2 regions of the Pseudomonas sp. B611 genome follow, and region 1 is predicted to be linked to the other one. Evidence: predicted binding sites of a transcription regulator. Region 1 holds the regulator's gene; the other holds the start of a gene.
The links. The regulator FliA, encoded in region 1, starts transcription of late flagellar genes. The targets are predictions, from matches to a motif close to CTAAAGTTTNNNNNNNNNNNGCCGNTAA.

Region 1 (7,659 bases):
TGTTCGACTCGATGCGCTTTGAGCTAAACGGCCTGCGTGAGCTGCTGGAAGTGCAGCTGGGCTCCCTGGCGTGGACGCAGCTGCAAGGCAGCAAGCCGGCCCAGGCCAACCTCTGGCGTCGCCTGCAACGCATCGGCCTGTCCGGCCCGTTGTCCCGCGACCTGCTGGCGCTGACCACCGAAATCGAAGAACCCCGCCAGGCCTGGCGCATGCTGCTGGCGCACCTGGCGCGGATGATCGTCACCCCGGAAATCGAACCCCTGGAAGAGGGCGGTGTGATCGCCATGGTCGGCCCTGCCGGCATGGGCAAGACCACCACCCTGGCCAAGCTGGCGGCGCGTTATGTGCTCAAGTACGGCGCGCAGAATATCGCGCTGGTGAGCATGGACAGCTACCGCATCGGTGCCCAGGAGCAGCTCAAGACCCTGGGGCGCATCCTCAATGTGTCGGTGACCCACGTCGACCCGGGCCAGTCCCTGGCCAACGCCCTCGATCCGCTGCTGCGCAAGCGCGTGGTGCTGATCGATACGGCCGGCCTGCAAGCCAGCGACCCGGCCTTGCGCATGCAACTGGAAAGCCTGGCCGGGCGTGGCATCAAATCGAAAAATTACCTGGTGCTTGCAACCACCAGCCAGAAACAGGTTCTTACCGCTGCGTATCACAGCTACAAGCGTTGCGGGCTGGCCGGCTGCATCCTGACTAAACTGGATGAGACGGCGAGCCTGGGCGAAGTGTTGAGCCTGGCTATCAGCCATGAACTGCCGGTCGCCTACCTGACCGACGGGCCGCGGATTCCAGATGATTTGCATCTGCCGCGCCGTCATCAGTTGGTCAGCCGGGCAGTCAGCGTACAAATGCAAGAAGAGCCTAGCGAGGAAGCGATGGCCGATATGTTCGCTGACCTCTATCACAACCCGGCAAAGCGGGTGGGTTGAGGCAGTACGAACACCGTGAAATGTACCTACATCGATGGTCTGCAAGCGATTCACGCGGCCAAGCCATGTAGCCTGCGTCTAAGCAAGACAAGGTAAAGAAATAAAATGGGCAGCATGCATCCCGTACAGGTGATCGCGGTGACCGGCGGCAAAGGTGGCGTCGGGAAAACTAACGTGTCAGTGAATTTGTCCCTGGCCCTGGCAGAGCTTGGCCGTCGCGTCATGCTGCTGGATGCTGACCTGGGGCTGGCGAACGTCGACGTTCTGCTGGGGCTGACGCCCAAACATACCCTTGCCGATGTGATCGAGGGCCGCTGTGAGCTGCGCGACGTGCTGCTGCAGGGGCCTGGCGGGATCCGCATCGTGCCGGCGGCCTCGGGCACCCAGAGCATGGTGCACCTGAGCCCGGCGCAACATGCCGGCCTGATCCAGGCATTCAGCGATATCGGCGACAACCTCGACGTGCTGGTGATCGACACCGCCGCCGGGATCGGCGAGTCCGTGGTCAGCTTTGTGCGCGCCGCGCAGGAAGTCTTGCTGGTGGTCTGCGATGAACCCACCTCGATCACCGACGCCTACGCCCTGATCAAACTGCTCAACCGTGACTACGGCATGAACCGATTCCGTGTCCTGGCCAACATGGCCCAGAGCCCGCAAGAAGGTCGCAACCTGTTCGCCAAGTTGACCAAGGTCACGGATCGCTTCCTCGATGTCGCCTTACAATACGTCGGCGCAGTTCCCTATGATGAGTGTGTGCGCAAGGCCGTGCAAAAGCAGCGTGCGGTCTATGAAGCGTTCCCTCGTTCGAAGTGCGCACTGGCGTTCAAGGCTATTGCCCAGAAGGTCGATACCTGGCCGTTGCCCGCCAACCCGCGGGGGCATCTGGAGTTTTTCGTCGAGCGATTGGTGCATCAGACGAGCGCAGGACCGGTGCTATGACAGCCAGCGGCTACAACCTTTACAAGAAGTCGGCACGTGACAGCCAAGGCGAATTGATCGAGCGCTATGCGCCACTGGTCAAGCGCATCGCTTATCACTTGTTGGCGCGTTTGCCCGCGAGTGTGCAGGTTGAAGACTTGATCCAGGCCGGCATGATCGGCCTGCTCGAAGTCTCGACCAAATACGATGCGAGCAAGGGTGCGAGTTTCGAGACGTATGCGGGTATCCGCATCCGGGGTGCGATGCTCGATGAAGTGCGTAAAGGGGATTGGGCGCCGCGTTCGGTACACCGCAATACACGCATGGTCAGTGACGCAATTCGTGCAATTGAAGCAAAAACCGGTCGCGACGCTAAAGATCACGAAGTTGCGGCCGAACTCCAATTGAGTCTCGACGATTACTACGGGATTTTGAACGATACCTTGGGCAGCCGCCTGTTCAGTTTCGACGACCTGCTACAGGACGGCGAACACGAGGGGCTGCATGAGGACGGCGCAAGTGCACATCTTGAGCCGTCGCGTGACCTGGAAGACGAACGTTTCCAGGGCGCGTTGGCGGACGCGATTGCCAATTTGCCGGAGCGTGAGCGACTGGTGTTGGCGCTGTACTACGACGAAGAGCTGAACCTCAAGGAAATCGGTGAGGTCCTGGGGGTCAGCGAGTCGCGTGTCAGCCAGCTGCATAGCCAGTGCGCAGCCCGCTTGCGGGGGCGATTGGGAGAGTGGCGCGCGCGCTGACAGGCGGTGTGGGGACACTGCAGACGAACCCGTGAAGGCCTCAGGCTTTTGCGGGTTTGCACCGTGGTGCCCTGGGCAGTCCTTTTTGTGTAACGCCTGTTGATTGAAATGGCGCGTCCAGGTGCTGGGCGCGTTTAAGACTGCTTGGAGGTCGAATTGGACAAGAACATGAAAATCCTCATCGTTGATGACTTCTCAACGATGCGGCGGATCATTAAAAACCTGTTGCGTGACCTTGGGTTCACAAACACGGTCGAGGCGGATGACGGCATTACGGCGATTCCGATCCTCAACAGCGGGAGCATCGACTTTCTGGTAACTGACTGGAACATGCCGGGCATGACCGGTATCGACCTGCTGCGCCACGTGCGTGCGGACGAAAAATTGCGCAGCTTGCCGGTGTTGATGGTGACCGCCGAAGCCAAGCGTGAACAGATCATCGAAGCCGCCCAGGCCGGGGTCAACGGTTACGTGGTCAAGCCTTTCACGGCATTGGCGCTGAAAGAGAAGATCGAGAAAATTTTCGAACGCATCCACGGCTAATGCCATCGCGGGGGAGCTATGGAGCATAAAGAAATATCACAGGGAGACTTCGAGTCGACCCTGAAGAAGCATGCTCACCAGTTGGTCGACAGCCTTGAAAAAGGCCAGTTCGGCGACGCGGTGCAGTTGATCCATGAGCTCAACCAGACCCGTGACCGCGGCCTGTACCAGGAAGTGGGCAAGCTCACACGCGAGCTGCACAGTGCGATTGTCAATTTCCAGATTGACCCGCACATGCCCCAGGCCGAAGAAATCTCGCAGATCACCGATGCCACCGAACGCCTGTCCTATGTGGTCAGGCTGACTGAGGCGGCGGCCAACCGGACCATGGACCTGGTGGAAAACGCCACCCCCCTGGTCAATGGCATGGCCAACGAAGCCCAAGCCTTGAGCCACGACTGGGGTCGCTTCATGCGTCGCGAAGTCGGGGCGGAGGAGTTTCGTGAATTGGCGCGTCGGGTCGAAGGTTTCCTGTCACGCAGCGAGCAGGAAAATCGCACGGTTTCCAGCAACCTCAATGACATTCTGCTGGCCCAGGATTACCAGGACCTCACCGGTCAGGTGATCAAGCGCGTGACCCAACTGGTCACCGAAGTGGAAAGCAATTTGCTCAAATTGGTGCTCATGGCAGGCCAGGTTGACCGTTTTGCCGGCATCGAACATGACCGCGAAGCGATCCTCTCGGAAAAAGATCCACAAAAACATCTCGCCAAGGGTGAAGGTCCGCAGATTCATGCCGATAAACGTGAAGACGTTGTATCGGGTCAAGATGATGTTGATGACCTGTTATCCAGTTTAGGCTTCTAAGGAGCACCCACATGAGCTTCGGCGCCGATGAAGAAATCCTTCAGGATTTCCTTGTAGAGGCCGGCGAAATTTTAGAGCAGTTGTCCGAGCAACTGGTCGAGCTGGAAAGCCGACCGGATGATGCGAACCTGCTCAATGCAATTTTTCGCGGTTTTCACACTGTAAAAGGGGGCGCCGGCTTCCTCCAGCTCCATGAGCTGGTGGAGTGCTGCCACATCGCCGAGAACGTGTTCGACATCCTGCGCAAGGGTGAGCGTCACGTTGATTCGGAATTGATGGACGTGATTCTCGAAGCACTGGATGCGGTCAACGGCATGTTCAGCGAGGTGCGCGAACGTGCACCGATCACTGCTGCCACCCCGGAACTGCTGGCCGCCCTGGCGCGCCTGGCCGAACCGGCTGACACTTCGGCTGCGCCTGTCGCAGAAGCGGCGCCCGAGCCTGTGGTCGAGGCCGAGGCGGATGTGACGGACAGCGAGTTCGAACAACTGCTCAACTCCCTCAACGCGGTCAAGGCTGAAGCCGAAGCGCCGGTGGCAGCCGTGGCTGCGCCGACGGGCGAAGACATCACCGACGCCGAATTCGAATCGTTGCTCGATCAGTTGCACGGCAAAGGCCAGTTCGCCGCCGACGCCGTGGCGCCTGCCGCTGCTGCCGAGGCGCCTGCCGCTTCCGCCAGCACCGACATCACCGACGATGAATTCGAAGCGTTGCTCGACCAACTGCACGGCAAGGGCACGTTTGTGGCCGACGCCTTGCCGGAAGTCGCCGCAGCGGCGCCAACGGCAGCCGCTGCCGCAGCACCGGCCGCTGACGGCCTGATTTCCGATCACGAATTCGAGTCCCTGCTGGACGAGTTGCACGGCAAGGGCAAGTTCACCGAAGTGGGGGCCTCGGCCTCGGCTGCGGTCGCCACCCCAGCGCCAGTAGCCGCCAAGGCCCCAGCACCGGTGGCGGCCAAACCTGCTCCGGCGCCCGCCGCAGCAGCCCCTGCCCGTGCTGCGGCACCGGCACCGGCCGCTGCTGAAAAGCCTGCCAGTGAAGCCGAAACCACCGTACGGGTTGATACCGCACGCCTGGACGACATCATGAACATGGTCGGCGAGCTAGTCCTGGTGCGTAACCGCCTGGTGCGCCTGGGCCTGAGCAGCGGCGATGAAGCCATGCAAAAGGCCGTGTCGAACCTCGACGTGGTCACCGCCGACCTGCAAACCGCCGTGATGAAAACGCGAATGCAGCCGATCAAGAAAGTCTTCGGCCGCTTCCCGCGCCTGGTTCGCGACCTTGCGCGCCAGCTGAAGAAAGAGATCAACCTGGAACTGGTGGGTGAAGAAACCGACCTCGACAAAAACCTTGTCGAGGCCCTGGCCGACCCGCTGGTCCACTTGGTGCGCAACGCCGTCGACCACGGCGTCGAAACCCCGGAAGAACGCGAAGCCTCGGGCAAGTCCCGCAACGGCAAGGTGATTCTGGCGGCCGAGCAAGAGGGCGACCATATCCTGCTGTCGATTACCGATGACGGCAAAGGCATGGACCCGACGATCCTGCGCAATATCGCGGTCAAGCGCGGCGTGATGGACAAGGACGCCGCCGACCGTCTGACCGACACCGAGTGCTACAACCTGATCTTCGCCCCAGGCTTCTCGACCAAGACCGAGATCTCCGACGTGTCCGGCCGTGGCGTGGGCATGGACGTGGTGAAGACCAAGATCAGCCAGCTCAACGGCTCGATCAATATCTACTCGACCAAGGGCCAGGGCTCGAAGATCGTGATCAAGGTGCCGTTGACCTTGGCGATCATGCCGACCCTGATGGTGATGCTGGGCAACCAGGCGTTCGCCTTCCCGCTGGTCAACGTCAACGAGATCTTCCACCTCGACCTGTCGCGCACCAACGTGGTGGACGGTCAGGAAGTGGTGATCGTGCGCGACAAGGCGTTGCCCCTGTTCTACCTCAAGCGCTGGCTGGTGGCATCGGCCAAGCATGAAGAGCAGCGCGAAGGCCATGTGGTGATCCTCTCCGTGGGCACCCAGCGGATCGGTTTTGTCGTCGATCAGCTGGTTGGCCAGGAAGAAGTGGTGATCAAGCCTTTGGGCAAAATGCTGCAGGGAACCCCGGGCATGTCGGGTGCGACCATCACCGGTGACGGTCGGATCGCGCTGATTCTCGATGTTCCGAGCATGCTCAAGCGTTACGCCGCTCGGCGTATTTGATTCTGGTGGGGCAGGGCGGTATTGCCCGCCCCGCCTAACGGAGTGTTTATGGCAGTCAAGGTCCTGGTGGTGGACGATTCGGGTTTCTTCCGCCGCCGCGTCTCGGAAATTCTTTCCGCCGATCCAAGCATCCAGGTGGTCGGCACGGCCACCAACGGCAAAGAGGCGATTGATCAAGCCATTGCGTTGAAGCCTGACGTGATCACCATGGACTACGAGATGCCGATGATGGATGGCATTACCGCAGTCCGCCACATCATGCAACGCTGCCCGACCCCGGTGTTGATGTTCTCCTCACTGACCCACGAAGGCGCCCGAGTCACCCTCGATGCGCTGGACGCCGGCGCGGTGGACTTCCTGCCGAAAAATTTCGAAGACATCTCGCGCAACCCCGAGAAGGTCAAGCAACTGCTGTGCGAGAAAGTCCACAGCATTTCCCGCAGTAACCGTCGCAGCCTGTTCAGCGCCCCCGCGCCGGCACCGGTTGCGCCGCCGCCTGCGCCGACATCGTCGTTCGGTCGCCCGGCCCCTGCGCCGGTGGCCCGGCCTGCGCCAGCCCCCGTGCCGGTTCGCACCGCAGCGCCAAGCGCGCATTCGCCGGCGCCCAAGCGCAAAGCCTACAAGCTGGTCGCCATCGGTACGTCCACCGGCGGCCCAGTGGCCCTGCAACGCGTGCTGACGCAGTTGCCGGCGAACTTCCCGGCGCCGATCGTGTTGATCCAGCACATGCCGGCCGCGTTCACCAAGGCTTTTGCCGAACGCCTGGACAAGCTGTGCCGCATCAGCGTCAAGGAAGCCGAGGATGGCGACATCCTGCGCCCTGGCCTGGCGCTGCTGGCCCCGGGTGGCAAGCAGATGATGGTGGATGGCCGTGGCGCGATCAAAATCCTGCCGGGCGATGAACGCCTGAACTACAAGCCGTGTGTGGATATCACTTTCGGTTCGGCAGCCAAGTCCTACGGCGACAAAGTTCTGGCGGTGGTGCTCACCGGCATGGGCGCCGACGGCCGTGAAGGCGCGCGCCTGCTCAAGCAGGGCGGCAGCGCAATCTGGGCCCAGGACGAAGCCAGTTGCGTGATCTATGGCATGCCCATGGCCATCGTCAAGGCTGACCTGGCTGACGCCATCTACAGCCTGGACGACATCGGCAAGCATCTGGTGGAGGCCTGCCTCTAATGGATGTGTTGAGCCTGATCGGCATCATCATGGCGTTTGTCGCCATCATCGGCGGCAACTACCTCGAAGGCGGCCATCTTGGCGCGCTGGCCAACGGCCCGGCCGCGTTGATCGTGATCGGCGGCACCGTCGGCGCCGCGTTGTTGCAGTCGCCGTTGAGCTCGTTCAAGCGCGCCATGCAGATCGTGGTGTGGATCATTTTCCCGCCGCGCGTCGATCTGGCCGGTGGCATTGATCGCGTGGTCAACTGGAGCCTCACCGCCCGCAAGGAAGGCCTGCTGGGCCTGGAAGGCGTGGCCGACGCCGAGC
Region 2 (7,659 bases), on a different contig from region 1:
CGAGGTGTTCCATGGATATCATCGAAACGATCAAAGAGCAGATTGCTGCCAACACCATTCTGCTTTACATGAAGGGCGCACCTAACGCTCCTCAGTGCGGTTTCTCCGCGAAGGCGTCCCAGGCCATCATGGCGTGCGGCGAGAAATTCGCTTACGTGGATATCCTGCAAAACCCTGAAATCCGCGCCAACCTGCCGAAGTACGCCAACTGGCCTACGTTCCCACAATTGTGGGTGGCCGGTGAGCTGGTCGGCGGTAGCGACATCATCGTCGAGATGGCGGCTGATGGTTCGCTGCAAGCGCTGATCAAAGAAGCAGCAGCAAATGCGGCGGCCAAGACCGACGCTTGATGCGCCTGCAATAAAAAGCCCCGCTTCTCGTGAGAGAGCGGGGCTTTTTTACACCTGCGTGCTGAGGGCTTATTCGCCCATCTGCGATTGCAGGTAGTTTTCCAGGCTGACTTTATCGATCAGGCCCAGTTGGGTTTCCAGCCAGTCGATGTGTTCTTCCTGGTCTTCGAGGATATCTTCGAGCAGTTCGCGGCTGCCGAAGTCGCTTTTGGTTTCGCAGTGAGCGATGGCGGCCTTAATGTCGCTGTGGCTCTTGTGTTCGAACTTGAGGTCGCTGCTGATCATTTCCTGGGTGTGCTCGCCGATGTTCAGCTTGCCCAGGTCCTGCACGTTCGGCAGGCCTTCGAGGAACAGGATGCGTTTGATCAGCGCGTCGGCGTCCTTCATGGCCTTGATGGATTCTTTGTATTCACGCTTGCCGAGCTTTTCCAGGCCCCAATCGTCATACATGCGCGCATGCAGGAAGTACTGATTGATCGCGACCAGTTCATTGGCAAGGATTTTGTTGAGTTGCTGGATGACTGAGATGTCGCCTTTCATGACTGGGGTCCTGCCCTGTAATCGCTGTGTATAGGGCGGAGTTTGAGCGGCGAAAACCTTAGTGTCAAACCTAAGTTATTGAATAATAAATGAAAATTAATCGGAATAAGAATGTTTGTGTTCCGCGTCTTGGCGCTAACTAATTGAATTGCGGGCATAAAAAAACCGGACACTAAGTCCGGTTCTTTAAAACACGCCAATTTAAGCGTGTGTAAATTCTGCTGAATAGGGGATCGCGGCCTGGGCTGTTTGCAGCTGCGTCAGGGTTTCCCGTACCACTTGCTTGGCGAGGCAGGCACATTTGCCGCACTGGCTGGCAACGCCGGTGGTTTCACGCACTTCCTTGTAGCTGCAGCAACCTTCGTAGATTGCTTCGCGGATTTGTCCGTCGGTGACGCCAGTACAGAGGCACACATACATAAGGGAGAACCGTCGCGGGTTTAAGGCTTAAGTGCGGTGGATCTTAATGTTAACGAGAATGATTGTCAAAGTAGATTCGTAGGGTATTCGCTGGCAGCGTGCCCGCACTGACGAACGGTTTTTTCAGTGTATGATGATCGATCTTCACGAAGCGTGACTGCGTCACAGGGCTGTCGCTTATGCGCGCCAGACTGGGCCGGTCCTTTTACTTCAATCGTCACCCTCACATCAGGAGATACCCAATGAGCGTACTCGTCGGCAAACAAGCCCCGGATTTCGACGTACCCGCCGTCCTCGGCAATGGCGAAATCGTTGACAGCTTCAAGCTGTCTGAAGCCATCAAAGGCAAATACGGCCTGGTGTTCTTCTACCCGCTGGACTTCACCTTCGTCTGCCCGTCGGAGCTGATCGCTCTGGACCACCGCATGGACGATTTCAAGGCGCGCAACGTTGAAGTGGTAGCCGTTTCCATCGACTCCCATTTCACCCACAACGCCTGGCGCAACACCGCCATCAATGATGGCGGCATCGGCAAAGTCAAATACACCATGGCTGCCGACATGAAGCACGACATTGCCAAGGCCTACGACGTTGAATCCGAAGGCGGCGTGGCTTTCCGTGGCGCGTTCCTGATCGATGACAAGGGCGTTGTACGCTCCCAGATCATCAACGACCTGCCACTGGGCCGTAACATGGAAGAGCTGATCCGCCTGGTCGACGCTCTGCAATTCCACGAAGAGCACGGCGAAGTCTGCCCAGCCAACTGGAAAAAAGGCGACAAAGGCATGAACGCTTCGCCAGAAGGCGTTGCGGCTTACCTGACCGAGAACGCTGGCAAGCTGTAAGCCTGCGTCGAGGTACAAAAAAACCGGCCTGAGAAGGCCGGTTTTTTTATGGGCGGGAAATGGCTCAGTCGCCGAAATCTTCCCAGCCGCCCATCTGCTTCCAGCGATTGACGATGCCGCAGAACAGATCAGCCGTCTTCTCGGTGTCGTAGCGCGCCGAGTGGGCTTCGCGACCGTCAAAGTCGATACCGGCTGCCTGGCAGGCTTTGGCCAGTACGGTCTGGCCGTAAGCCAGGCCCGCGAGGGTGGCGGTGTCAAAACTGGAGAACGGGTGGAACGGGTTGCGCTTCATGTCCAACCGCGCCACGGCGGCGTTCAGGAAGCCGAGGTCGAAGCTGCTGTTGTGCCCGACCAGGATCGCGCGTTTGCAGCCATTGGCCTTCAACGCTTTGCGCACGCCACGGAAGATATCGGTCAGCGCGGCTTCTTCACTCACGGCCATGCGCAGTGGGTGATCGAGCTTGATGCCGGTGAACTCCAAAGCGGCTGCTTCGATATTCGCGCCTTCAAACGGCTCGACGCGGAAGAAGTGGGTGTGTTCCGGGAACACGAAACCCTGTTCATCCATGCCGATAGTGGTCGCGGCAATTTCCAGAAGCGCATCGGTGGCGCAATTGAAACCACCGGTTTCTACGTCGATGACAACCGGCAGATAGCCGCGAAACCGCTCGGCCATCGGGTGGCGGGAGCCGCCACCACTGTGCTCGTGTTCGTCGTCGTAATGGTCTTCACTCACTTGCTTTCCTCCAGCAGGCGCCAGCGCAGTGTTTCACCGGCGCGCAGCGGGATAACGGTCAGCTCGCCAAACGGCAGGCTGGCAGGGGCGGTCCAGTCTTCACGGACCAGGGTGATACGGTCGGTATTTGCCGGCAGGCCGTAGAAACGCGGGCCGTTGAGGCTGGCAAAACCTTCAAGCTTGTCCAGGGCGTTGCGCTGTTCGAACGCTTCGGCGTACAGCTCGATCGCCGCATAAGCGGTGTAGCAACCGGCACAGCCGCACGCGGCCTCCTTGGCATGCTGGGCGTGGGGCGCCGAGTCGGTACCGAGGAAGAACTTCGGGTTACCGCTGGTCGCGGCATCCAGCAACGCCACCTGGTGGGTGTTGCGCTTGAGGATCGGCAGGCAATAGAAATGCGGCCGAATCCCGCCCACCAGCATGTGGTTGCGGTTGTACAGCAGGTGATGGGCAGTAATGGTTGCGCCCACGTTGGCCGAAGCCTCGGTGACGAACTGCACGGCATCGGCGGTGGTGATGTGTTCGAACACCACCTTGAGGGTCGGGAACAGCTCGACCACACGGCGCATATGCTCGTCGATGAAGATTTTCTCGCGGTCGAACACATCCACGTCGCCACGGGTGACTTCACCGTGGATCAACAGCGGCATGCCGACTTCGGCCATGGCTTCGATGGCCGGCAGGATCTTGTCGATACTGGTCACGCCGGAATCGGAGTTGGTGGTCGCGCCAGCCGGGTACAGCTTGGCGGCGTGCACGTAACCGCTGGCCTTGGCTTCACGAATCTCTTCGGGCTGGGTGCGGTCGGTGAGGTAGAGCACCATCAGCGGTTCGAAGCGGCTGCCGGCCGGCCGCGCAGCGAGGATACGCTGGCGATAGGCGTCGGCTTCAGCGGCATTACGCACCGGAGGTACCAGGTTAGGCATGATGATGGCGCGGCCAAACGTGCGCGCAACATCGGCCACGGTTTGGGGCAACGCAGCACCATCGCGAAGATGAATATGCCAGTCGTCGGGACGCAGCAGGGTCAGGCGGTCGGACATTGGGGATTCCAGGCGGGTCAATCTGGTGGGAATGCTACCGGAAAAGACTCTTGCAGGCACTCGCTATCAAGTTTTGCAGGATGCATCCGATAGCCTTTCGTATGCCTTATCGATGTATGACGCTTTGAAGTGTTGTAGAAACCAGTGGAGCCTCCCGTGCGCCAGCAATATCTAGCCCTGCTCAGTGTGTTCGCCAGCCTGCCTGCGATGGCCCTCACGTTCCAGACACGTCTGGAGAATATTGAGTGGAAGGTGGAGGGCGACAAGTTTGAGTGCCGTCTGACCCAGCCGATCACCGATTTCGGTTCGGGTGAGTTCGTGCGCCGGGCGGGCGAGCAGGCGACGTTTCGTCTGAAAGCCTATGGCGGATCGCTGGGGGCGGGCTCGGCTACCTTGTTGGCCGCGGCTGCACCCTGGCAGCCTGGCCGTGGTGATATCAACTTGGGTGCGGTGCGTGCCGGCAGCGGCGATGTGTTGTTCAACAGTTCCCAGGCCCAGGCGGGGCGGCTGTTCAACGGCTTGCTTGAGGGCCGCTCGCCGACGGTTCGACATTACGGGCGCGAAGGTGGCTACTCGGAAATCCGTCTGTTGCCGGTGCGCTTCAACAAGGCCTACAGTGACTATCAACTGTGTACCGCCAAGTTGCTGCCGATGAACTACGACCAGGTCAAACAGACGGAAGTCGGCTTTCCAGGTGGCGGCATCGAATTGGACGCCGCAGCCAAACAGAAGCTGGCGGTGATTGTTGAATTCATGAAGGCTGACCCCACCGTCAACCACATCGAGCTCAACGGCCATTCGGACAACAGCGGCAATCGCCTGACCAATCGCGATGTTTCGCGCCGGCGGGGCCTGGCGGTCATGGAGTACTTCAAGGCCAACGGCATCCAGGAGTCGCAGGTCACCCTGCGTTTTCACGGCGAAAGCTACCCGCTGGTGCCCAACACCAATGCGGCCAACCGAGCGCGCAACCGCCGCGTCAATATTCAGCTGGAACGGGTGGCAGCCCCCGAGAACCCGGCGCCCACGGCCACTGCGCCAAGCAATCCAGCCGCTACCTCATAACGTGCGACCATCGGTCGCTCGTTCGACATAATCTGTCGCTTTATCTTCATTTGCTGTCGCGCCCCTGTAATTTCACGGTTTTGATCGGTAGAATCGTCGCCTTTCCGTACAACCCCGTGGAGTGATGGCATGGCCGACGTAAACAAGGTCGTTCTCGCGTATTCCGGCGGCCTGGACACTTCGGTGATCCTCAAGTGGCTGCAGGATACTTATAACTGTGAAGTGGTGACCTTCACCGCTGACCTGGGTCAGGGCGAAGAGGTCGAACCTGCACGTGCCAAGGCGCAAGCCATGGGCGTGAAAGAGATCTACATTGACGACCTGCGCGAAGAATTCGTCCGCGATTTCGTTTTCCCGATGTTTCGCGCCAATACCGTCTACGAAGGCGAGTACCTGCTGGGTACCTCCATCGCACGTCCGCTGATCGCCAAGCGCCTGATCGAAATCGCCAACGAAACCGGCGCTGACGCCATTTCCCATGGCGCCACCGGCAAGGGCAACGACCAGGTGCGTTTCGAACTGGGTGCGTACGCTCTCAAGCCAGGCGTGAAAGTGATTGCGCCTTGGCGTGAATGGGACCTGCTGTCCCGTGAAAAGCTGATGGATTACGCTGAAAAGCACGCAATCCCGATCGAGCGTCACGGCAAGAAGAAGTCCCCGTACTCGATGGATGCCAACTTGCTGCACATCTCCTATGAAGGTGGCGTGCTGGAAGACACCTGGACCGAGCACGAAGAGGACATGTGGAAATGGACCGTCTCCCCGGAGAACGCTCCAGACAAGCCGCAGTACCTGGAACTGACCTACCGCAACGGCGACATCGTCGCACTGGACGGCGTCGAAATGACCCCGGCCACCGTGCTGGCGACCCTGAACCGTATCGGTGGCGAACACGGCATCGGCCGCCTCGACATCGTCGAGAACCGTTACGTGGGCATGAAGTCCCGTGGCTGCTACGAAACCCCGGGCGGCACCATCATGCTACGTGCCCACCGTGCTATCGAGTCCATCACCCTGGACCGCGAAGTGGCTCACCTCAAAGACGAGTTGATGCCCAAGTACGCCAGCCTGATCTACACCGGCTACTGGTGGAGCCCTGAGCGTCTGATGCTGCAACAGATGATTGATGCCTCCCAGGTCCACGTGAACGGCGTTGTGCGCCTGAAGCTGTACAAGGGCAATGTGATCGTCACTGGTCGCAAGTCCGATGAGTCGCTGTTCGATGCCAACATCGCTACCTTCGAAGAAGACGGCGGTGCCTACAACCAGGCGGACGCAGCGGGCTTTATCAAGTTGAACGCATTGCGCATGCGCATTGCGGCCAACAAAGGTCGCAAGTTGTTCTGAGTGCCCGTGACGCTTTAAGAGAGGCCCCTTGTTAAAGGGGCCTTTTTTTTGCCTGTTAAAAAAGTAAGGCGGTACCTTGTGTTGGGGGATGTTTATCGATGTTTAAAGAGTGTTGAGTAGTTAGCGCTTCTGAAGTTTTGTGGGTGTAGGAAAATGTTCTAGGGTGGCGTATTAAAAGGAGAATGAATTATTTACACCGAAGTAGGAACCATGTCTTACAGAATATTCACTCATGTAAGCGTGATATGGGTGTTTCTTGGGGAAACATCTGTAGGAAATAATGGTGTAAGTGAATATGTTTAAGGGAACTGAAATGATAGGTTTTTTCTTGTCGACTTATCTGCGCGAAGGCAACAAGCAAGGGGCATTTGCTGAAAGTCATGTGCGCTACCTTTACCGCTTGCCTCCTACCCGTTGGATATTTCATTCAAATTGTGTGTGGGTCCAGAAAAGTCTGAAAGCCCCCGTAAAACTCGATACATCTGAATCAGTGTTTTTTTGTAGGCTTATTCCTATATCGTTGTGGCTTGGGTCTCTGCTTGCTGTTACTCAGGGGGGAGCGCTATGCCAACTAGGAAACGACTAGGCTATTGTGCTTGCTCTGAATAATTCGAACAGCGAAATTGGACTTTCCTTATGAATAAAGTGCTGATCGTGGATGATCATCCCGTCATTCGTCTTGCTGTGCGTATGCTAATGGAGCGTCATGGTTATGAGGTCGTTGCCGAGACCGATAACGGTGTCGATGCGTTGCAACTTGCACGGGAGCATATGCCGGACATCGTCATACTGGATATTGGAATTCCCAAGCTCGATGGGCTGGAAGTTATTTGCCGGCTTTCCTCCGTCAAACAGCCAGCTCCGTTCAAGGTGCTGGTGCTGACTTCCCAGGCGCCTGGTCATTTCTCCATGCGTTGCATGCAGGCTGGCGCTGCGGGTTACGTCTGCAAGCAGCAGGACTTGACTGAGTTGTTGAGCGCCATCAAGGCGGTGCTCTCCGGCTACAGCTATTTCCCGAACCAGGCGTTGAACTCGGTGCGCTCAACCATGGGCAACGCGAGTGAGGCCGACATGGTCGAGCGCCTTTCGGGCCGGGAGATGATGGTGCTGCAGCAGTTGGCGCGCGGTAAAACCAACAAGGAGATCGCTGACGGCATGTTCCTGAGCAACAAGACTGTCAGTACCTACAAGACGCGTTTGCTGCTCAAGCTCAATGCACGTTCGCTGGTAGACCTGATTGAGTTGGCCCAACGCAACGGGCTCGTGTAGGGGAGGGTGCAACAACTCACGTGATATCCGGCCAGTGAGCCAGC

Region 2: ACZRMO_RS02395 (flagellar protein MotY) is a predicted target of FliA. The motif match lies at 4,000-4,027, and genes of this name have one in related genera.

Annotation. Positions count from the first base shown of each region.
Region 1 is NZ_JBUZST010000005.1:49,256-56,914, reverse strand. Features, by position in the region: gene flhF (flagellar biosynthesis protein FlhF) at 1-935, shown strand, start outside; gene fleN (flagellar synthesis regulator FleN) at 1,041-1,874, shown strand; gene fliA (RNA polymerase sigma factor FliA) at 1,871-2,611, shown strand; gene ACZRMO_RS12975 (chemotaxis response regulator CheY) at 2,780-3,154, shown strand; gene ACZRMO_RS12970 (protein phosphatase CheZ) at 3,173-3,961, shown strand; gene ACZRMO_RS12965 (chemotaxis protein CheA) at 3,973-6,174, shown strand; gene ACZRMO_RS12960 (protein-glutamate methylesterase/protein-glutamine glutaminase) at 6,223-7,350, shown strand; gene ACZRMO_RS12955 (flagellar motor protein) at 7,350-7,659, shown strand, end outside.
Region 2 is NZ_JBUZST010000001.1:508,741-516,399, forward strand. Features, by position in the region: gene grxD (Grx4 family monothiol glutaredoxin) at 12-350, shown strand; gene bfr (bacterioferritin) at 420-890, opposite strand; gene ACZRMO_RS02375 (bacterioferritin-associated ferredoxin) at 1,092-1,310, opposite strand; gene ACZRMO_RS02380 (peroxiredoxin) at 1,553-2,155, shown strand; gene rnt (ribonuclease T) at 2,220-2,891, opposite strand; gene pyrC (dihydroorotase) at 2,888-3,934, opposite strand; gene ACZRMO_RS02395 (flagellar protein MotY) at 4,091-4,999, shown strand; gene ACZRMO_RS02400 (argininosuccinate synthase) at 5,129-6,346, shown strand; gene ACZRMO_RS02405 (response regulator transcription factor) at 6,983-7,615, shown strand.